One region of the Paenarthrobacter ilicis genome, then DNA from elsewhere that is predicted to be linked to it. Evidence: riboswitches for the same ligand, from Rfam matches in the RefSeq annotation. Region 1 holds a riboswitch; the other holds the start of a gene.
The links. Region 1 has a riboswitch for glycine ahead of gcvT (glycine cleavage system aminomethyltransferase GcvT). Riboswitches for the same ligand answer to the same signal wherever they lie in the genome.
Positions count from the first base shown of each region.

Region 2: it holds a riboswitch for glycine, as region 1 does, so the genes downstream of both, gcvP (aminomethyl-transferring glycine dehydrogenase) here and gcvT (glycine cleavage system aminomethyltransferase GcvT) in region 1, are expected to answer to the same signal.

Region 1 covers NZ_JAFBCD010000001.1:3,794,517-3,802,165, reverse strand. Annotated here, with positions in the region: gene JOE60_RS17415 (Re/Si-specific NAD(P)(+) transhydrogenase subunit alpha) at 1-106, shown strand, start outside; gene JOE60_RS17410 (NAD(P) transhydrogenase subunit alpha part 2) at 106-465, shown strand; gene JOE60_RS17405 (NAD(P)(+) transhydrogenase (Re/Si-specific) subunit beta) at 462-1,838, shown strand; gene JOE60_RS17400 (hypothetical protein) at 2,060-2,251, shown strand; gene mscL (large conductance mechanosensitive channel protein MscL) at 2,354-2,806, opposite strand; glycine riboswitch at 3,005-3,103, shown strand; glycine riboswitch at 3,104-3,201, shown strand; gene gcvT (glycine cleavage system aminomethyltransferase GcvT) at 3,307-4,506, shown strand; gene gcvH (glycine cleavage system protein GcvH) at 4,503-4,889, shown strand; gene glyA (serine hydroxymethyltransferase) at 4,886-6,205, shown strand; gene lipA (lipoyl synthase) at 6,317-7,327, shown strand; gene JOE60_RS17370 (FUSC family protein) at 7,526-7,649, shown strand, end outside.
Region 2 covers NZ_JAFBCD010000001.1:910,176-917,824, forward strand. Annotated here, with positions in the region: gene JOE60_RS04320 (DUF6228 family protein) at 1-85, opposite strand, end outside; gene JOE60_RS04325 (hypothetical protein) at 240-1,688, opposite strand; gene JOE60_RS04330 (flagellar protein FlgN) at 2,107-2,625, opposite strand; gene JOE60_RS04335 (sigma-70 family RNA polymerase sigma factor) at 2,834-3,649, shown strand; gene JOE60_RS04340 (MFS transporter) at 3,682-5,232, opposite strand; gene JOE60_RS04345 (TetR/AcrR family transcriptional regulator) at 5,305-5,844, shown strand; glycine riboswitch at 5,936-6,033, shown strand; glycine riboswitch at 6,035-6,131, shown strand; gene gcvP (aminomethyl-transferring glycine dehydrogenase) at 6,185-7,649, shown strand, end outside.

The DNA.
Region 1 (7,649 bases):
CAACGGCAAGGTGGTCCACGCGCCCACAGCGGAAGCACTAGCGGCCCTCGCCGGCGATCCCGGGCCAGCCCACCAGCAATCCGTTCCCGTGGAAGGAGCGGGCTGATGGACGGCGTCAGTCTCCTGACCATCACGGTGCTGGCCGTCTTCGTGGGTTTTGAGGTGGTCAGCAAGGTATCCAGCACCCTCCATACGCCGCTCATGTCCGGAGCCAACGCCATCCACGGCATCATCCTGGTGGGGGCCATCATCGTGGCCGGGCAGGCACACGATCCGTGGGTGCTGGTTGTTGCGCTGTTGGCTGTTGTCCTTGCCACCGCCAACCTCGTGGGCGGCTTTGTGGTGACCGACCGCATGCTGGAGATGTTCCGCGGAAGGCAACAGCCGCCGTCGAACGCTGAAGCCGCCACACCGTCAGTCAAGCAGGGCCAGGCCCCTGCTTCCGGCGAGGAGGGGCGACGGTGACACTCCTTTCCCCAACGTGGACGGCGCTGTTGTATCTGGTGGCGGCGTCGTGCTTCATTTTGGCCCTGAGGGGCTTGAATTCGCCGCGTACTGCCCGGCGCGGAAATCTCCTGGGGGCGTTCGGTGCTTTGCTGGCCATTGCCACAGTGTTCCTGTCCGTAAAGCTGGACAACATCCCGTGGATTCTTGCGGCCATGGCGTTGGGCTCGGCCGTCGCGGCGCCGGTGGCACGCAGGGTGCAGATGACTCAGATGCCGCAGCTCGTGGCCCTGTTCAACGGCGTGGGCGGTGGAGCAGCGGCTCTGGTGGCGCTGCTGGAACTTCCCCACTCGGCGGACACGTGGGTTCGTGTGGCGATCGTATTCACGTTGCTGGTGGGCGCGGTGTCCTTCGCCGGTTCGGCGGTGACCTTTGCCAAGCTGCAAGGGCTCATGACTACCCGGCCCGTCACCTTTCCCGGGCTGCCGGTGCTCATGGGAGTGGTCCTGCTGGCGGCGGTGGCGGCCGGTGTCCTGGTGATCCTGAACGGCTCGCTTGTCTTGGCGGGTGTCTTAATGCTCCTGGGGCTAGGCGCCGGTATCTTCCTGGTCCTCCCGGTGGGTGGGGCCGACGTTCCGATCGTGATCTCGCTGCTGAATGCCTTCACCGGATTGGCCGTGGCTGCCTCGGGACTGGTGCTGGGCAACGTATTGCTGCTGGTGGCAGGGACATTGGTGGGAGCGTCCGGCACCATCCTGACCCGTGCCATGGCCGCCGCCATGGGCCGAAGCGTGGCAGGCATTATGTTCGGGGCCTTCAAAGGCGGCAGCACGGCCGGGTCCACGGAAGTGAGCAGCAGGCCGGTCCGTTCCTCCAGCGCCGAGGATGTTGCGGTGCTGCTCGGCTACGCGCAGCGTGTGATCATCGTCCCCGGCTACGGACTTGCTGTGGCACAGGGCCAGCATACGGCCGCGGAACTGGCAGCCACGTTGGAAGCCCGGGGGATCGAGGTGGACTTCGCCATCCATCCTGTGGCCGGCCGCATGCCGGGGCACATGAATGTCCTCTTGGCCGAAGCCAACGTTCCGTACGAGTCGCTGAAGGAAATGAGCGACATCAATGCGGACTTCAAGACCACCGACGTCGCGCTGGTAGTGGGCGCCAACGACGTCGTAAATCCTGCGGCCAAAACCACCTCCGGTTCGCCCATCTACGGGATGCCCATCCTGGAGGTCGCCGACGCCCGCCAAGTGGTGTTCCTCAAGCGGTCCATGCGCCCGGGATTCGCCGGGATCGAGAATGAGCTGCTTCATGAACCGCACACCACGTTGCTGTTCGGCGATGCCAAGGATTCGCTGACCAAAGTTCTGGGAGCGGTGAAGGCGCTGAACTGAACCCCCACACCCCCACGGAGAAGCAGCCCCGGGTGTGGCAGCTGCGGTGCTGTGACCAATGCCTCCCCACGCCGTCTGGTTAATAGCGTCATGTCCGGCCCGCCGCAGGCACCTGTCCTTTAAAGGAAGTGTGAGGTCCGGCAGCGAGGAGCAAACGGGTGCACTACAACAGAAGAGAGCCGCTGTTCGGAATCAGGCTCGAGCCCCTGCAGGGAAAACGGGTGACCAACTGGAGGTCCTTGGTGGGCCATACCGTCCAGATCTGGCATGGCAACCACGTGGTGGACCAAGGAGTGGTTGACGCGGTGACTGCTGATGGTGACGTTTTATGGCTGGTCCAACGGGGAGCTGTGGAGCGCCGGATGGTGGTCAAGGAACGCGGTGTGGGTCTGTGGATCCAGCTGGTTGGTTGAGGACCAGCCCGGTTCAAAGCCCGGCGCCTTTTTGAACCCAAAAGCCCGGCGTCCTCAAGGTGAGAACGCCGGGCTTTCAGGGTGCGCAGTCGCGCCGCAGTCCTAACGGAGGGTGCCGTTGTCCGGGTTGGGAACAACGCCGGAGTCGCGGGCGGCTGCCTGTGCTTTGAGGAGATCGCGGATCTCGGCCAGCAAAGCAGTGTCCGCCGGCAGCGGCTCTTCTTCGGGTTCCTCGGTGGCCAGGCGGTCCTTGACCAGGGAGTTGATCTTGTTCATGGGCGCTACGAAGATGAAGTAGACCACGGCCGCAGTGATCACAAACGTCACCAGCGCGGTGATGACGGCGCCGAAGTTGACGAACGTAGCGGGGTTGTTGTCCCAGATCTTGAAACCGAGTCCATCGGCGTTCATGCCACCGGCGGCGGCGATCACGGGGTTGATGATGTTGTTGGTGAAAGCAGCAACAAGCGCGGTGAAAGCGCTGCCGATGACAACGGCGATCGCCAGTTCGATCACGTTGCCGCGAAGAATAAAGTCCTTGAAACCCTTAAACATGGATGGTCCTCCGATTTGGGTGCGGGTGTCTGCCTCAGCAGACATCAAACTACCATCCCCGCGTTTCGGGTTTAAGGCCGGGATGTGATGGAGGGATGGGGAATTGGGGGTGGGATGTGATGGAGGGATGGTTTTTGGACTTGTTCGAGCGGAGCCGTTATGGTGTGAAGCGTGTCACCCAGTGTGATGCAACGCTTTTGATCTGCGGCGGGAGAGTCCTGCCGGTACATCCAGTCAGGCGCCGTAGGAGCAAATCCTCCCCAGGAATCTCTCAGGCCCATGTACCGCCGCGGGTAGGCAACTCTGGAAAGCAGTCCGGGTCACCGGGCTCACCGACGGTGCAAGCAGGAAACCATCCCTGCGGAATCTCTCAGGTCCAATACAGAGCGGGGAGGAACCCACGCAATCGTGGCGCTTAAGCAGGCGCCTGAATCATGGAGTTCCTTGTGACCGTTCAATCACATCACCCGCGGAGCGGCTTATCGGCGCACGACGCCGCGCTGGCAGCAGCCCCGGACGGGCAGCAATCCGGCAAGTACACAGCTCTGTACGAACAGCACAAAAAAGCCAACGCCTCCTTCACTGACTTCGGTGGCTGGCAGATGCCCCTTAAATACGAGTCCGAACTCGCCGAACACCACGCAGTCCGTAAATCAGCCGGCCTCTTTGACCTCTCCCATATGGGTGAAGTCTGGGTCACCGGCCCCGACGCTGCCGCGTTCCTGGACTACGCCTTGGCGGGCAAACTGTCCGGGATCCCGGTGGGCAAGGCCAAGTACTCCCTGATCTGCAATGCCGATGGCGGCATCATTGACGATCTGATCACCTACCGCAGGCCTTCTCCCCAGGAAAGCGTGGACAAGTACCTGGTGGTCCCCAACGCAGGCAATGCAGCTGCGGTGGCCGCGGCCTTGCAGGAGCGCGCGGCAGGGTTCGATGTCATGGTCGAAGATGCCTCTGCTGAAACGTCCCTGATCGCAGTGCAGGGGCCTGCCGCGGAAGCGATTCTGCTGGCGCTGGTCCCGGAAGAAGACCACGGTTTGGTGCGGGAGCTGAAGTACTACGCTGCGGTTGAGGTTCCGCTGACGTTCGACGGCGGGCCGCAGCACCTGCTCGTGGCACGGACGGGGTATACCGGCGAGGACGGGTTCGAGATCTACCTCTCCGCCGTGGATGCTCCACGTCTCTGGGAAGCGCTGCTTGGGGCCGGGGAGGGCCACGGCCTGATCCCCGCAGGCCTCGCTGCCCGTGATTCGCTGCGCCTGGAGGCGGGCATGCCGCTGTATGGCAACGAACTGACCCGGCACATCAATGCCTACACGGCGGGCCTGGGTTCGGTGGTGTCACTGACCAAGGACAGTGACTTCATTGGCAAGGATGCGCTGGCCGCGATCAAAGCAGCAGGTGTCGGCTCTGCACTGGGGCAGAAGCTCGTGGGCTTGAAGGGTGTTGGCCGTCGTGCCGCCCGTTCGCATTACGCGGTCCTGAAGAACGGTTCCCTGATCGGTGAGGTGACCTCCGGGCAGCCAAGCCCCACGCTGGGATACCCGATCGCTTTGGCGTACGTCGACGTCGAGCATTCTGCCCCGGGCACCACCGTTGAAGTGGATCTGCGCGGCAAGGCCGAACCGTTCGAAGTCGTCCAGCTGCCGTTTTATCGGCGCCAAAAACAAGCGAACCAGAAGACAGGAACGAAATGAGCAAAGTAGTTGCCGGGCTGAAGTACTCGGCCGAGCATGAATGGGTTGCCCCCGCTGAGGGGGACGGTCCCGTGGGGATCGGTATCTCTGCGGTGGCCGCCGACGCCCTGGGGGACATTGTGTACGTGGACCTGCCCGAGATTGGTTCTTCTGTGACCGCGGGGGCGACCTGCGGTGAGGTTGAATCCACTAAATCGGTATCCGATCTGTACTCGCCCGTGACCGGTGAGGTGACTGGGATCAATGACGCTGTTGTCAGCGACCCCGCACTCATCAACAACGATCCCTACGGTGCGGGCTGGCTGTTCAAGGTGGCTGCCACCGACGAAGGGCCGCTGATGAGCGCTGAAGATTATGCAGCAACCAATGGAGGAGAACTGTGAACGCTGAAACGTTGAACCATTACCAGCAGGTTGTGTCGGGGTCGTTGAATGCCCCGCTGTCCGAGCTGGATCCGGAGATCGCGGCGAAGATCGACGACGAACTGGGCCGCCAGCGCGATGGCTTGGAAATGATCGCCTCGGAGAACCACACTGCGGTTGCCGTGATGCAGGCACAGGGTTCGGTGCTGACCAACAAGTACGCCGAGGGCTACCCGGGGAAGCGTTACTACGGTGGCTGCGAACACGTGGATGTGGTGGAGCAGCTCGCGATCGACCGCTTGAAGTCCTTGTTCGGGGCCGGGTACGCGAACGTGCAGCCGCACTCCGGAGCGCAGGCCAACGCCTCGGTGATGCACGCGCTGATCAAGCCCGGCGACACCATCATGGGTTTGAACCTCGCCCACGGCGGGCACCTGACGCACGGCATGCGCATCAACTTCTCCGGCAAGCTCTACAACGTGGTCCCGTACGGGGTGCGCGAGGATACGCACACCGTGGACATGGCCGAGGTTGAGGCTTTGGCCCGGGAGCATAAGCCCGCCCTGATCGTGGCTGGCTGGTCCGCCTATGCGCGGCAGCTGGACTTCGCGGAATTCCGCAGGATCGCGGACTCGGTAGGCGCGTACTTGATGGTGGACATGGCCCACTTCGCTGGCCTGGTGGCCGCCGGGCTGCACCCCTCGCCCGTCCCGCACGCGCACGTCACCACGTCCACCACCCACAAGACCCTCGCCGGTCCGCGCGGCGGCATCATCCTCTCCAACGACGCCGACATCGCCAAGAAGATCAACTCGGCGGTGTTCCCGGGCCAGCAGGGCGGACCGCTGGAGCACGTGATCGCGGGCAAGGCCGTGGCGTTCAAAATCGCTGCCTCGGAGGAATTCCGTGAACGCCAGGAACGCGTCCTGGCCGGTTCCCGGATCCTCGCCGAGCGCTTGGTCCAGGACGATGTGGCAGCCAAGGGTATCGCCGTGGTGTCCGGCGGAACTGACGTTCACTTGGTGTTGGTGGACCTGCGCAACTGCGGGCTCGACGGCCAGCAAGCCGAGGACCGCCTCGCCGCGATCGACATCACCGTCAACCGCAACGCGGTCCCCTTCGATCCGCGCCCACCCATGGTTACCTCCGGCCTCCGCATCGGCACCCCGGCCCTCGCTACGCGCGGGTTCGGCGAAGCGGCCTTCCGCGAGGTGGCGGACATCATCGCCGAAGCATTGATCGCCGACGCCGGAACGGACCTTTCCGGGCTCCGTCACCGCGTGGAGGCACTCGCCGCTGCGCACCCGCTTTACCCCGGTACAGCCAACCTCAGCTGAACCCATTCCAGGGTCACCCTGCGGATTGTTCCGTTACACGGCATGATCCGCAGGGCCCCGGCCACCGGCCCCCGATCAACGGTGTGCCACCAGCTCTATGAAAGAAGTCCAGTGACTCTTGCACCTGAAGGCCGTAAGTTGCTGCGTGTTGAGCAGCGTAACGCGGCGGTACCTGTTGAGCGGAAGCCTGAGTGGATCAAGGCGAAGGTCCAGATGGGGCCTGAGTTTGTTCAGTTGAAGAACTTGGTGAAGAAGGAAGGCCTGCACACGGTGTGTGAGGAGGCCGGGTGCCCGAACATTTTTGAGTGTTGGGAAGATAAGGAAGCGACGTTCCTGATCGGCGGGTCCGAGTGCACCCGGCGCTGTGATTTCTGTCAGATCGATACCGGGAAGCCTTCGCCGGTGGACAGGTTCGAGCCCACGAAGGTGGCCCGCAGTGTCCAGGCGATGCAGTTGCGGTACGCCACGGTCACCGGGGTGGCCCGGGATGATCTGGAAGATGAGGGCGTGTGGTTGTACGCCGAAACGGTCCGGAAGATCCATGAGCTGAACCCGGGCACCGGGGTGGAGTTGTTGATCCCTGACTTTTCCGGCAAGCCTGAGCACATCGCGGCGATCTGCGAGTCCAAGCCTGAGGTGTTCGCGCATAACGTGGAGACCGTGCCGAGGATTTTCAAGCGGATCCGGCCGGCGTTCCGGTACGAGCGGTCCTTGGATGTCATCACCCAGGGCAGGGATTTGGGGATGGTCACCAAGTCCAACCTGATCCTGGGCATGGGTGAGACCCGTGAGGAGATCTCCGAGGCGTTGCGGGATCTGCACGGGGCCGGGTGTGACCTGATCACGATCACCCAGTACCTGCGCCCGTCCGAGCGGCACCTGCCCGTGGACCGGTGGGTCAAACCCCAGGAATTCGTGGACCTCCAGCACGAGGCCGAGGAGATCGGTTTCCTGGGCGTCATGTCCGGACCGTTGGTGCGTTCCTCGTACCGGGCCGGGCGGTTGTGGGCCACCGCGATGCGGAAAAAGGGCTGGGACATCCCCGAAGCCCTGGCCCACATCGAATCCTCCGGCACCACCCGCCAGGAAGCCTCCACCATCCTCGCCGCCGCCCACCACTAAGACCGCCGCCCCACTGGAACCTTCACGTGGCAGGACTCTCCGGTGACGTCGACCGGGTTGGGTTAAGCGCGCGGAGGGTGATGCCGCGCACTATCTGTCCCTTATCCCGGAGCAGCCCGGCGGCTGGAGCGTAACCTAGGAAAGGACGCCAGCGCCGTCGTCGTACGTTTGAATCTGCGACGAAAGGCGAGCCGCCCCTTGAAGGCTGTAGCGGAACTGTTCACCATGGGCCCGGGAAACAAGGACCACCATCCCGCCCTCCGCTGCGCTATTGGGGTGTTCGTTCCGCTGATTACGCTTGCGGTCCTGGGGCGCCTGGACC
Region 2 (7,649 bases), 2.9 Mb from region 1:
AGTCGGAAGTACCGTCAGAGTTTCGCTTTCGATCATCGATGCAGAGGTGGAGAGTCCCCTTATGGCCGATGGAAATCTCACTCATGAGCTGCGGAAAGGTCGGGAACTGTCATAGAGGAGATCCTAGATGCTTCTGCACCAAGTCTCCTCTCGAGATTGTCCGATAGCCGATCCCTCAGCGTGCGTCGCACTTAGACTGCGTGGATTCTGTTTTGCAGGTCCTTTACGTGCTGGACGTCTTAGTGCTGTCGGCCGTCGATTTGGGTGTTCCAGATCAGGTGTTCTTGATCTTGGATGACCTTCCGGATCTCCCAAGCGCAGGAGTTGTTCCTTTCGTCGTACTCATTGGTTTTCTCCGCGGGTTCTCGGGCAGCTAATTGGGTTTCCCAGTCCACGAGCTGCTGGGTGATCCTGAGGTCGGTGACGTCGCGGATCATTTTGTCGATGGCCAGTGTTGCGTAGACCTGGGTGGAGGTAACGTCGAAGGGGTAGAGGTCGTTGTCTTTGTACAAGTTACGAATGACCGTCATCTGCTTCCGGTTCGGGTAGAACTCCCTAACAGATCTGCCATTGGCTTGGGTCCACTGGAGCACCGAGTAGGCGGCAGTGTATTCCTGGACTTCCGGTGGTGCTTCGAGCAGCGGGGGCGTGACACTCACACTTATGCTCTCGCTCCCTGTGCCACCAGTGGCGTAGGTGGGCGACGCAAGGACGCCGTACTCCTCCAGCCCTACACTCAACGACGCCGATGCAGGATAGCTGGCATAGCGTTGAACGCTCTTTTCGAACTCTTTCAACGCTTCGTCCCACGGTGTCGGCTTACGAAACGGTTGATACCCCAGCGAAGGATAAACAACGTCCGGGTTCGGGTTTGCAGAGCCCAAGGAATAGAGCGCATTCCCTAGGACGGGATCGTCAACCCGGGGGCGCTCAAGGTCCTCATATCCGGCTCTGGCCTCAGCCAAGGTGTACCTCTTGGCCCATGGCTCATCACCGGCTGGTTCATGGAGGGATTCGATAATAAACCCCCGCCCGTTCGGTACGTAAAAGTCCTCCTCGAATGGGTCAAGGCCTAGGTTCCTGCAGATATCAACCAATGTCTCGTGAGGGAAGCAGTCCAAAGGCCGCGGCAGTGAGTACTGCTCCGTGTCCTCAAGGTCGTACGGCTCTCCGTTCTCGCTGAACCGCCAGGGCTCGAAGTCTTCAAGACTGAGGCCTCTGCGGAAGCCGTTCTCGTTATAGACCGTCAGGTTCCGGCTTCCCCACCGTCCCCTTGCAGGCTCATCCGGCATGCGCTTGATGTTCTTCGGGACGTCCTCCACTTGGACTGTGGTGAGTCCGCGGGCTGCGGCGAAGTGTTCCCCTATGGGTCCCCGACTCGAGGTGTCGTGGGTGTTTTCCATGACAGCTGTCCACTCGGGGTTAGTGGTCTCCAACAGAAGCCAGCGCTGACCGTAGCCCAGCGGCAACAACTTACCCAGTAACTCCCTTAGAGTGCCCCGGTATTCAGTGATCCCGAAGCCAGGCGCCGGCTGGTAATGGCTCTCTTGAGCCCACTGCCTCCACTCAATGACGGCTTCATCAAGAGGCCGTTGAAGAAAGCCGATCGTGTTGGTGACCGGCGCCCATTCCCCACCAAGCAGCAGCTTGGCAGCAAGTTTCTGGGCAGGACTCTGTCGTGGTGGCATTTCGTGGGCTCCTCAGCAACATCATGAGAGTCAGGCGAGATTCAGCTGACGCTGAGAGCCTAATTTCGTAAAGCCTCCCACAACCCCCTTCGACGTCAGAAATACTAAAGTCGCGCTCTGGCAGGCTAATCTGCACGCCCGTAAGACGGTCCGCCACCGGGCGCCGTGCCGCCCAAGTTAACGTGCGTGAATCTTCCCGGCGTTCAGGGGTTCCCGGATTCCCGTAAGACCCGCCCGTAAAACTGCCCGGTGAAGGTGCCCTAAACGCTACACGCCTGCCCTGCAAGTAACGGGTGATTTTCACCGGCCCGCTTGCCATGAAAGATCACAGCAAACCTGTTGCGACGATCGGTGGAAATCGCCGTTCCCACATGGTGCCTGCTGCAACCTGGTGCCCCCGGTGCCCGGCGTGGTTGAGCTAATCCAGGCCCAGGAAGGTGCGGAGCGTCCGCAGGGAAACGGCACGTACCGCGGACAGTGCCCTGTGGATATTCGCGTCGCGTGTCAGTAATCCGAGGTCCCCAACGTCTCCGTCGGCGCTCTCCGCGGACGGCGGCGCCAGCAGGAGTTCCGTGTTGGCTTCGGCAGCGTGGTCGATGCCGGCCAGCAAGGCCACCATTTCGCGGCGATGGTCGCTGAAAAGTTCAGGCCACAAACCGGGGGGTGCGAGGTCAATCAGGGCAGGAAGGTTCACCTGGTCCGGGGCGTTCCATTCGGCGGCCAAGGCAGAGGCTTCTACCCCGCGGGCAAGGGATTCGAACCGGAAGTTCTCCAGGACTTTTTCGAGTTCGGACGCGGTGAAATCCAGCCGGTGCCAGTTGCCGGCCCGGAGGTGCAGGAGCTGGGTTTCGAGAAGGAAGAGCAGGAAATCCAGTTGTCTTCGTTGTCGCCACAGCGTTGCCGATAGCTCGTCCGCCCCCACGGTTCCCCAATTCATTTTATGGCCCACCAAAATTACGATTTGGCAGGGTTTATCTGTACTTCTGTTGAGCGTACACGCACAGCGCTTTTGAGGTGGTATGTTCACTGAATACGTAGCTGATTGGACGCCCCAACTGCGATGCTTTGATTGGTCTCTGGCATCGACCCAGCAGGAGGAAACCCGGTTGGCTCTTGACACTCCGGTCTCATGGGGGGACTCACTCTTGAATCGCGAACAGCGCAACGAGCTGGTGTTGCAGCACCTTCCGCTCGTTGGTTACCTGGTCTCTGACCTTTGTGCGCGCGCATCGCATTTGTCGCGCGATGATTTCGCTTCTGTCGGTGCCGTTGCCCTCATAACGTCTGCTGATTCCTTCGATCCGGACCTTGGCGTTCCTTTTGGCGCCTTTGCGCGGCGAAGGATCGTGGGCGCCTTCGCGGACGAGATGCGCGCGGGTGACTGGGCAACGCGGTCGGCCCGCAAACGGATCAAGGAAACCCTGGCTGTCCAGGAAACCCTGACCAGTTTGTTGGGACGGGGACCCAGCGTGGCCGAAATGGCATCAGCGCTGGGCGTCGAGCGGAGCCACGTTGAGGCCGCCTTGGTGGACGCGTCCCGGACGTTGACTTCCTTGGACGACGTCGTGGCGGACACGGTGGCGTCGCCCACCGACTCCCCGGAACACTCTGTCCTAGCCGACGAGCGCATCAAGTACCTCCGCGCCGCCGTCGACGCCCTCCCGGAAAAAATGCGTTTCGTGATCCAGGAGATCTACCTCGCGGGGCGGTCGGTGAAGGACCTCGCGGACGAACTTGGTTCTACGCATGCCGCCGTGTCCCAGCAGCGGGCCGAAGGCATTCGTCTGATGCGTGACGGCCTCGCGGCCCACTATGCGGACTCGCCAGGCCAGGCATTCGAACCTGAGTCGCGCATTACAGCCCGCCGTCGCAACGATTACCTCTCGGCATTGGCCACGGCAACCACCGGGGGCATTACCCGTGGCCTGGGCCTGGGAGCCTCACTCAACAACGCGGTGTAGGTCCGGCTGAGCGTTGGTTTGCCTTTGGGGCCTTAGGTCGCCTTGGGCACGTTGCGCAGCAGGATGGCCGCCAGCACTGCCGTGCCCGCCATCAGCACCAACCCGATCGCCGCCGTGATGTGGACGCCGGAATCGAAAGCGATGGTGGCCGCGGCGGTCAAGGCTTCGCCCAGGGGTGCGGACAGCGTGGACGCTGCGTCCACGGCGCCTGCGAGCGTTTCCTTGGACTGTGCGGCAACTTCGGTGGAGATGCCGTCCGGGATGATGAGGTTGTGCTGGTAGGACGCGGTGAGGATTGACCCCAGGACAGCCGTGCCCAGCAGCGAACCGAGTTCGTATCCGGTTTCCGAAATGGCCGAGGCCGCGCCGGATTTATCGGCCGGGACGGAGGCCAGGATGAGGTCATTGGAGATGGTTTCCGCCGCTCCAACGCCTACCGCCAGCACAGTCAGGGCCGAAAGCAGGAACAACGGTCCGTTGCCGTGGTCACCCACCATGGCCACCAGATAGCCCACGGCGCTGAGCGTCAGGCCACCGGCCACCACAAACCCGGGCCGCACGCGCTTGACCAGCGGGACCACCAGCAAACCGGCAACGACTGTTGCAAGGAGCGCTGGGATCATGGCGATGCCGGCTTCCATGGGGGACTGCCCTTCCACCAGCTGCAGGTGCTGGGCGAAGAAGTAGATGAAGCCCGTCATGGAGAACAAGGACAGTACGTTGGCAACGATTGCCGTGCTGAACACCGTGTTCTTGAAGAGGGTGACGTCCAGCATGGGGGAGTCAATCCGCTGTTGCCGGCGGACGAACAGGATGCCCATCACCAGGCCGAAAATCATGAAGGCTGCGGCCGAGGCTCCAAAACCGTGGACGGCCAGCTCCTTGATGCCGTAAACGAACGGCGCCATGGTGAAGACGGAGAGCGCGATGCTGGGAACATCAACGCGCCCGGGATGTGCATCCTTGGACTCAGGAATCAGCACCCGCCCGAAAGCCAGCAGCGGGAGCAGCAGGAACGCCGCAACCAGGAACACTGCGCCCCACCAGAAGTGCTCCACCAGCCACCCGCCGAAGATCGGGCCCAGGGCGGCGCCACCGGAGAACCCGGCCGCCCACACTGCGATCGCCAAGCGGCGGCGGTTGGGGTCAGTAAAGATGTTCCGGATCAGGGAGAGGGTTGAGGGCATCAGCATGGCGCCAAAAACACCCAGTCCGGCGCGCCCGGCGATGAGCCATTCCGCGGTGGGCGCGAATGCCGTAGCAGCCGAAACCGCAGCGAAGCCTGTGCTGCCGATCAGAAGCAGCCGGCGTCGTCCGATCCTGTCACCCAGGTTGCCCATGGACACCAGCAGCGCGGCCAATACCAGCGGGTAGGCGTCCACGATCCAGAGGAGCTGGATCCCGCCGACGTTCAACGAACGGGCGATTTCCGGCAGGGCGAAGGTCAATGCGGTGTTGTCCACCGCAACCAGCAGGACGGGGAACATCAGGAGTGCCAGGGCAAGCCAGTCGCGCCAAGGAGCGCGCGGGCCCATGGCGGGACGAGCGGACTGGGAGGCGTGGATGACAGACTGCGAAGGCATGTCATCAACTGTACCGTCCAGACGGTACAGTTTCAAATGGAATGCACAAACGCTATAGGGAATGATGGTTACATGCCACGGAAACCAGTCGCCAGGGACGCAGTCCTTGATGCATACGAGTCCCTGCTCATTGACGTGGGGGAGCGGGCAGCCACCCTGGACGCCGTGGCCAAAAGGGCCGGTGTCTCCAAGGGAGGCTTGCTGTACCACTTCCCCAATAAGGAAGCGCTGATCAGTGCCCTGCTGGAACGTTTGGATGCCCTGGGCCAGGAGGACATTGAGCAGATGAAAGCAGCCGAGGACGGGGCGGCAGCCTACTTCATCCGTTCCTCCGTGTGGGCGGGAACTCCCATGGACCGGGCGTTCGTGGCCGCCACCCGCCTGGCCGAGGTGGCCCATGAAGAAACCCGACGCCGGTTTGCCGGTATCCAGAAGCAGTGGTTGGACGTCCTTGCCGAAGACGTTGGTCCGGAAGTGGCGAAGGCCGTGAGCTACATGGGGGATGGGCTGTACTTCAACGCCATGTTCGAAAGTGGCCAGGAAGAGGGCAACAATCGGCGGGAGGCCGACGTCGAAATCCTGCTGGCTGTTGTGGAGCGCCTGCGGAAGTAGCGATTCATCCATTTGCCGCCGCGCCCGTGACATAGGACAATTAGTCATGTGGCGCGGCCAACACGGCGCTGCGTATAACTGAACAAGCCTTTGATCTGCGGCGGGAGAGTCCTGCAAGCATGTGATGCAGGCGCCGTAGGAGCAAATCCTCCCCAGGAATCTCTCAGGCCCACGCACCGCCGCGGCAAGGCAACTCTGGAAAGCAGTCCGCTCAGCCGGGCTCACCGACGGTGCAAGCAGGCACACCAGCCTGCGGAAACTCTCAGGTCCAATACAGAGCGGGGAGGAACCCGAGCCACTGCGGCATACCCAAATGCCGCCCAACCTATGGAGTTCCTTCGTGACGGTTAGTTCTGCCTCCACCACCTTCGTCGATCGGCACATCGGTGCCCGTCGCCAAGCCGATATTGACACCATGCTCAAGACCGTGGGTTACGGCACCGTTGACGCGCTGGTTGATACCGCGGTTCCCAACGACATCCGGCAGGACGTGGCGCTCACCCTGCAAAACGCCCTGAGCGAAGTTGAGGTTCTTGCCGAGCTCCGCAAGCTCGCCTCCAAGAACAAAACTGCCGTGCAGATGATCGGCCAGGGCTACTACGACACCGTGACGCCGCCGGTGATCCGCCGCAACATCCTGGAATCGCCCGCCTGGTACACCGCCTACACCCCCTACCAGCCGGAAATTTCGCAGGGCCGCCTCGAAGCGCTCCTCAACTTCCAGACCATGGTCCAGGACCTTGTTGGCCTGCCGATTGCCAATGCGTCCCTTCTGGATGAAGCAACCGCTGTTGCCGAGGCCGTGCTGATGATGCGCCGTGCCAACAAGAACAAGGCCGCGCAGGATGGCAAGACCGTCCTGGACGCCGACTGCCTGCCGCAGACCATCGCGATCGTGAAGGGCCGCGCGGAAGCGCTTGGCTTTGAGGTTGAGGTGGCCGATCTGTCCCTGGGCCTCCCCGAAGGCACCATCAACGGCGTCGTCCTGCAGCAGCCGGGTGTCTCCGGCCGCGTGTTCGACCACTCCGCCGTCATCGCTGAGGCGAAGGAACGCGGCGCACTGGTCACTGTGGCTGCCGATCTCCTTTCCCTGACGCTCATCACCCCTCCCGGTGAGCAGGGTGCCGACATTGCTGTTGGTTCCGCGCAGCGCATGGGTGTTCCGCTGTTCTTCGGCGGCCCGCACGCGGCCTACATGGCCGTCCAGAAGGGGCTGGAGCGTTCCATGCCCGGCCGCCTGGTGGGCGTCTCCAAGGACGACGCCGGCGTCCCCGCTTACCGCTTGGCGCTGCAGACACGTGAGCAGCACATCCGCCGTGAGAAGGCCACCTCCAACATTTGTACGGCACAGGCATTGCTGGCCATCGTGGCCTCCATGTACGCCGTCTACCACGGTCCCGAGGGCTTGAAGGCGATCGCCGAAACCGCCCACAGCCACGCCCGCACGCTCGCAGCGTCACTGAAGGCGGCCGGCGTCGACGTCCTCCATGGCTCCTTCTTCGACACCGTCACCGTCCGCGTTCCCGGCAAGGCTGCGGAGATCGTGGCCGCCGCTGAGGCCAAGGGCATCAACCTCCGGGGCATCGATGCTGACACCGTGGGTATGTCTGTTGATGAAACCACGACGACGGCGGTTGTCGCCGACGTTGCATCGGTCTTCGGCGCTTCGGTACTTGAGTCGGCGGATGGCTTCGCCCTGGAATCCTCCGTGGAGCGCACCAGCGATTTCATGCAGCACCCGGTGTTCAACACGCACCGCTCCGAAACCCAGCTCCTGCGCTACATCCGCAAGCTCTCTGACCGCG